2 regions of the Micromonospora sp. CA-249363 genome follow, and region 2 is predicted to be linked to the other one. Evidence: riboswitches for the same ligand, from Rfam matches in the RefSeq annotation. Region 2 holds a riboswitch; the other holds the start of a gene.
The links. A riboswitch is a leader RNA that binds a small molecule or an ion and turns the genes downstream of it on or off. The one in region 2 is predicted to bind thiamine pyrophosphate.
Positions count from the first base shown of each region.

Region 1: it holds a riboswitch for thiamine pyrophosphate, as region 2 does, so the genes downstream of both, ACQPZK_RS24615 (ECF transporter S component) here and thiE (thiamine phosphate synthase) in region 2, are expected to answer to the same signal.

Region 1 is NZ_CP192020.1:5,545,484-5,548,884, forward strand. It holds gene ACQPZK_RS24605 (aminoglycoside N(3)-acetyltransferase) at 1-383, opposite strand, end outside; gene ACQPZK_RS24610 (alpha/beta fold hydrolase) at 387-1,217, opposite strand; TPP riboswitch at 1,325-1,429, shown strand; gene ACQPZK_RS24615 (ECF transporter S component) at 1,507-2,094, shown strand; gene ACQPZK_RS24620 (ABC transporter ATP-binding protein) at 2,207-3,401, shown strand, end outside.
Region 2 is NZ_CP192020.1:6,211,274-6,214,674, reverse strand. It holds gene ACQPZK_RS27770 (ThuA domain-containing protein) at 1-1,098, opposite strand, end outside; TPP riboswitch at 1,389-1,498, shown strand; gene thiE (thiamine phosphate synthase) at 1,493-2,116, shown strand; gene thiO (glycine oxidase ThiO) at 2,113-3,207, shown strand; gene thiS (sulfur carrier protein ThiS) at 3,207-3,401, shown strand, end outside.

The DNA of each region.
Region 1 (3,401 bases), 670 kb from region 2:
ACCTGCGGGTGCGTGCTGCGCAGCGCTTCGGGCCAGCAGCGGACCGTCTCGGCGAAGACGCCCATGTAGCGGCTCGGCGTGGTCACCGGGTCGAAGCCGGGCATCTCGGCGCGGATCAGCGGCCACCAGTCCACCGGCACCGGCGGGTTGCGCCACTGCGCCGGGTCGCTGTTGTCGGGGGTGTGGGTTGGCACCACGATCGTGCCGTCCGGGCCGAGCGCGTCACGCAGGGCGAGCACCAGCGCCTGCGGCCCGCCGCAGACGTAGCCCAGCGGGCGCATCCCGGCGTGCACCAGAACCGTCGACCCGGGGCGTACGCCCAGCAGGCGCAGCTGCGCGGCGATCGACCGACGGGTGCCCGGTCCGCCGACGGGAACGGTCACGGCTCAGGCCGTCCCGGCGACCCGCGCCAGGACCGCCTCGGCCAGCGCGGCGGGCGCGGCGTCCGGGATCCAGTGGCTCACCCCGGTCAGGGGTACGAAGAGGTAGTCGCCGGTCACGTGGGCGGCGCACGCCTCGGCGGCGGTCCGGCCGATCGCGACGTCCCGGTCACTCCAGACGTAGGTGGTCGGTACGGCGACCGGGCCGACGGCGGCCAGGTCGGCGCCGGACATCGCCCGGTACCAGTTCAGAGCGGCGGTGAGCGCGCCCGGCTCGCGCATCGGGTCGGCGTAGCGGTTCACCCGGGCGGCGTCGCCCACCCCGCTCAGCAGCTTGCGCAGCGCCGTCGCGTGCCACGCCAACAGCACCTTCTCGGCCTTGCCCGGCTTGCGGAACAGCGCGATGTACGACGAGCGGGCCTTCTGCTGGCCGTCGGTGGCGAGCGCGTGCGCCATGGCCGCCGGATGCGGCACCGACACCGCCGTCAACGTACGGACCCGGTCCGGGTGCGCGGCGGCCACCGCCCAGGCCACGACCGCGCCCCAGTCGTGGCCGACGAGGTGCACGGCGTCCAGACCGAGCGCGTCGAGCACCGCGACCGTGTCGGCGACCAGTTCGGGTATGCGATACCCCGCCACCTCGGCGGGGCGCGCGCCCGGCGAGTAGCCCCGTTGGTCGAGGGCGTACGTGCGCAGGCCGGCGGCGTGCAGCGGTGGCACGACCTCGTCCCACTCGCCGCTGTGCTGGGGAAATCCGTGCAGCAGCAGAACGGGCGCGCCGTCGGACGGGCCGCTGGTGCGTACCTCGAATGTCAGACCCCGCGCGTCGACCTGCATGATCGTCAGCCTACCCAGCCGTCGTCGCGCCGGCCCGGTTGCACGGACGCCGGAACGCCCTGCTGGGCTGTTACCCCTGGTCGGTGCTAGCGTCAGCGAGACAACTTCACATCCGACAGGGGAGCGCACAGCGCTGAGAGTGCGGGTACGCCCGCAGACCCTCGAACCTGATCTGGGTAATGCCAGCGCAGGGAGTTCGGTCGACCTCCAGCCGCGCCGTGAGTCCGGTGCCACCGGACGCGCGGCGTGCGTCTTCTCCTGGTTCGTTCCACTGAACTGGGAGCACAGTATGGACAACACCACCAACCGTTGGCGCACGATCGACATCGTGGTCGCCTCGGTGATCGCGGTCGCCTTCGGCGTCATCTTCTGGGCCTGGGGCCTGGTGTGGAGCGCCACCGAGGGCGCGTTCGCGTTCTTCCCGCCGGCGCAGACGCTCATCTACGGCGTGTGGCTGATGCCGGCCGTGGTCGGCGGGCTGGTCATCCGCAAGCCCGGGGCCGCCCTCTACTGCGAGACGGTGGCCGCGGTCGTCTCCGCGCTGCTGGGCAGCCAGTGGGCCGGCACGGTCATCCCGCAGGGCATCGTGCAGGGCCTCGGCGCCGAGCTGGCGTTCGCCGCCTTCCGCTACCGGTCGTACGGGCTGCCGACCGCCGTGCTGGCCGGCGCGCTGACCGGCCTCAGCGCGGCCCTGTTCGACTTCTTCGTCTGGAACAGCGAGACCGAGCTGGTCAACTACCGCATCCCGTACGCGCTGCTCACCATCGTCAGCGCCACGATCATCGCGGGAGTCGGCGGCTGGGCGCTCACCCGCGCCCTGGCCAACACCGGCGTCCTGGACCGCCTCCCATCAGGCCGAACTCGCGCCCTGATCTGACGCTGCCCCGTCCGACCCGGCCTCGTTGATCAAGAGGTTCGCGTCACCGCGAGGCGGAATTCTGACGCGAACCTCTTGATCAACAGCGTGAAGGGACCTGGAAGGAGGGGTTGTGGGGGTACTGCTGCGGGGGTTCGGGTGGCGGCACGCCGGGCGGCGGGCCTGGGCCCTGCGCGGGGTGGACCTCCGGGTGGAGGACGGCGAGCGGGTACTCCTGCTCGGGCCCTCGGGGGCCGGCAAGAGCACCCTGCTCGCCGCGCTGGCCGGGCTGCTGCCGGAGGACTCCGGTGAGCAGGAGGGCACCGTCGAGATCGACGGGCTCGACCCCCGCAAGGGCCGGGAACGGGTCGGTATCGTCTTCCAGGACCCGCAGACCCAGCTGGTCATGGCACGCAGCGGCGACGACGTCGCGTTCGGGTTGGAGAACCGGGGCGTACCGACGGACGAGATCTGGCCCCGCGTCGACGAGGCGCTACGGCGGGTCGGCTTCCCGTACCCCCGGGACCGCAACACGGCCGCCCTCTCCGGCGGCGAGCAGCAGCGCCTCGCCCTGGCCGGCGCGCTGGCCCTGCGCCCCGGCCTGCTGCTGCTCGACGAGCCCACCGCCAACCTCGACCCGGACGGGGCCGCCCTGGTGCGAGGCGCCGTGGCGGGCGCGCTGGACGCCGACACCACCCTGATCCTCGTCGAACACCGGGTCGCCGAGGCGTTGCCCCTGGTCGACCGGGTGGTCGTCCTGGAGCCCGGCGGCGGCGTCCGCGCGGACGGGCCGCCCGAAGCGGTCTTCGCCGCGCACGGCGACGCCCTCGCCGCCGAGGGCGTCTGGGTGCCCGGTCACCCCATCGCGCCGCGCCGGGCCACCGCCGCCGCGGGTGCCGTGTTGCTCACCGCCGACCGGCTCGGCCTGCCGTCGCGGCTGGGCCCCACCGATCTGACGGTACGCGCCGGAGAGACCCTCGCCGTACGAGGACCGAACGGGGCCGGCAAGTCCACCCTGGCGCTGCTGCTCGGCGGACTGCTCAAACCGGGAACGGGCCGGGTCAGCGCCTCGGCCGAGCTGGCCGACGCCCACCATCGCACTCCCCCGCACCGCTGGCGCGCGCCCACGCTGGCGCGACGGATCGGCTCGGTCTTCCAGGACCCGGAGCACCAGTTCGTCACCGGCACCGTCTTCGACGAGCTGGCGCTCGGCCCACGCCGGACGGGTCAACCGGAGACGGCCGTCAAGGAGACGGTGGCCGGGCTACTCGACCGGTTACGACTGACCCGGCTCGCGGCGGCCAACCCGTACACCCTCTCCGGCGGGG
Region 2 (3,401 bases):
GTTGGTGGCGAAGTCCGGGTCGAGCCTGATGCCGATCAGGCCGTCCTCGTTGCCGGTGAAGACGTCCAGGTCGACGGCGGTGACGGTGTTGCCGGTGTCCGGCTTGATGATCTGCACCCGACCGTCGCGCTCGATGTAGAAGACCCGCCCGTCGGGGGCGATGTCCAGCTCCATCGGGTTGCTGGTGTTGCTGTCCAGCGTGACCTTCTCGAAGCTGGCGGTCTTCGACGCGCCGCAGTCGGCGTCGACCACGCCGGCCGCCGTCTGGATGCCGCCGAGCAGGTGCTTGAGGAACTCGGGCTCGGCGTACGACTCACGGGTGTGCCCGCCGCCGGTGTACCAGGAGCGGCCACCGTCGAAGTCCTGGCACCACGCCGTCGGGTGGTCGGCGCCCATCGCGCCGGCGCCCGGGGTGTAGCTCTTCTCGTCCAGGCTGGCCAGCACGTGCACGTCCGGCCGCGGGTTGGTCTGGAAGTTGTACCACTCGTCGAACCGGGACCAGCGGTCCGGAAGCTCGGCGGTGGACGGGTGCGCGTGGTCCTCCACCTTGACCGTGGCCTGCTGGTTCTGCGGGTGGTTGGCGAAGTACGCGCCGACCAGGTCGCCGTACCAGGCCCAGCTGTACTCGGTGTCCGAGGCGGCGTGGATGCCGACGTAACCGCCGCCGGCCTTCACGTAGCGCTCGAAGGCGGCCTGCTGGTCGGCGTTGAGGACGTCGCCGGTGGTGGAGAGCCAGATCACGGCCTTGTACTTGGCCAGGTTGGCGTCGCTGAACGCGGCGCCGTCCTCGGTGGTGTCCACCGTGAAGCCGTTGGTCGCGCCGAGCTGCTGGATGGCGGCGATACCGGTGGGGATGGAGTCGTGGCGGAAGCCGGCGGTCTTCGAGAAGACCAGGACGGAGTAGGGGTCGGCCGCTGCGGCCTTCGGTGCTGCCGGCGCCGCCTGGGAGAGCGGAGCCGCGACAGGCACGTCTCGCGCGGGGATCTGCGCTCCGGTCGGAGCCGCCTGCGCCGGGGACCCGATCAGGGCCGTCGACGTCAGCGCGAGGGACAACAGGGTAGCGGTGAGTGGTACACGGGCACGACGAGAACGGGACACGCCGCCTCCAATGTCGCGGTGGACAGGGCTCGCGGGGCCGGCTCGCCGAAGACCGTCCCAGATGGAGCCGGTGGAGACGCCGTGCCAGGGCGTCCACGCCGGCATTTTGTCGAATCGCTGAACAAATTAGTTCTGCTGCATCGATGTCCGGCAAGATGCCGGCGGGTAACGGTTCTGCAACGGCGGGCGACATTCCGAACAGGACCGGAGAAAGCACCCCGATCGATGCGTCGCCTCGGGCCCGTCGACCCTCTCTTGGCAGAGGGACGGAACTGTCGTACGGTGACACGCAAGTAACCCACGGGAGCCCGGTGTACCGGGCTGAGAGGGGGGCTGACAGCCCCCGACCGTCGAACCTGATCCGGGTAATGCCGGCGCAGGGAGGAGCGTTGCCGTGCCGTCCCTTGGGCGACTGCATCTGATCACCGACACCCGACCCGGGCGCGATCCACTCACCGTGGTCCGGGCCGCCCTCGCGGCAGCCCAGGCCGACCTCGTCGTGCAGGTCCGGGTCGAGGACTCCGCCACCGACCGCGAGGCGTACGACCTGGCCGCCCGGGTGCTGGCGCTCTGCGCCCCGTACGGGGCGACGTGCCTGGTCAACGACCGGCTGCACGTGGCGCTCGCGATCGGCGCCGCGGGTGGACACGTCGGCGCCGACGACCTGCCGGTCGCCGCGGCCCGCCACGTGCTCGGCCCCACCGGCGTGCTGGGCGTCACCGCCCGCGAGCCGCGATCCGCGGTGCAGGCCGTCCTCGCCGGGGCCAACTACCTGGGCGTCGGCCCGTGCCACGCCACCAGCACCAAGACCGGTCTGCCCGACCCCATCGGGTCGGTCGGAATACGCGACGTCGCCGACGCCGTCGACGTGCCGGTCATCGCGATCGGGGGAGTGACCGCCGACCGGGTGCCGGCGCTGCGGGCCGCCGGGGCGTACGGGGTGGCCGTGGTCGGCGCGATCGCCTCGGCCGCCGATCCCGGGCGGGCGACCACCGAGCTGCTGCGGGCGCTCGCGTGACCCGCGCCGACGTGGCGGTGGTGGGCGCGGGCCCGATCGGGCTGGCCATCGCGTGGCGCTGTGCCAGCCGCGGGCTGCGCGTCGAGGTGCACGACCCGACGCCCGGCTCGGGGGCGTCCGCCGTCGCCGCCGGGATGCTCTCCCCGGTCGCCGAGGCGTACTTCGGGGAACGGCGGCTGACCGAACTGCTGGTGGCGTCCGCCGCGCGGTGGCCCGCGTTCGCCGCCGAGCTGACCGAGGCCAGTGGCACGCCGATCGGCTACCGGACCGAGGGCACCCTGATGGTCGGGCTGACCGGCGACGACCTGGCCGAGGCGCGTCGGCTGTGGGCGTACCAACAGGGTCTTGGCCTGCCGGTGACGCCGCTGCGCCCCAGTGAGCTGCGCGACCGCGAGCCGGCGCTCGCGCCCCGGGTGCGCGGCGGCGCGCTCGCGCCCACCGACCACCAGGTCGATCCTCGGCGGCTGGTGCCGGCGCTGCGCACGGCCGCGCGACGGGCCGGCGCGGCGTTCGTGCCGCAGCCGGTCCGTCGCCTGGCCGAGGTGGACGCCAAGGTCACCGTGGTCGCGGCCGGTTGCGGCGCCGCCGCCCTCACCGGCCTGCCCGTGCGGCCGGTGAAGGGCCAGATCCTCCGGCTGCGCGCGCCCGGCGGCGTCGCGCCGGGCTTCCGGCACGTGATCCGGGGGTACGCCGACGGCGAGCACGTCTACCTGGTGCCCCGCGCCGACGGAGAGGTGGTGCTCGGCGCGACGGTCGAGGAGCGGTCCGACACCACCGTCACCGCCGGCGCGGTGCAACGACTGCTGCGCGCCGGCGTCGACCTGCTGCCCGAACTGGCCGAGTACGAGCTGGTGGAGGCCGTCGCCGGTCTGCGGCCCGGTACCCCGGACAACGCCCCGATCCTCGGGCCGCTGCCCGGCCGGCCGGACGTGCTGGCCGCGACCGGGCACCACCGCCACGGCATCGTCCTCACCCCGATCACCGCCGAGGCGATCACCGACCTGGTGCTCACCGGGACGTCCGATCCGCTGCTCGCCGGCTTCGGCGCCGACCGGTTCGCCGGCCCGAACAGCAGTTTCGAGGAGGAGTGATGGAGCTGACGGTGAACGGCGCCGGGCGCAGCGTCCCCGGCGGCGCGTCGGTGGCCGACCTGGTCCGTGACGTCGCGCCGCACCAGCGTGGTGTCGCGGTCGCGGTCAACGGCGAGGTGGTGCCCCGGGCCGGCTGGCCGGCCACGGTGCTGCGCGACGGCGACCGTGTCGAGGTGCTCACCGCCGCACAGGGC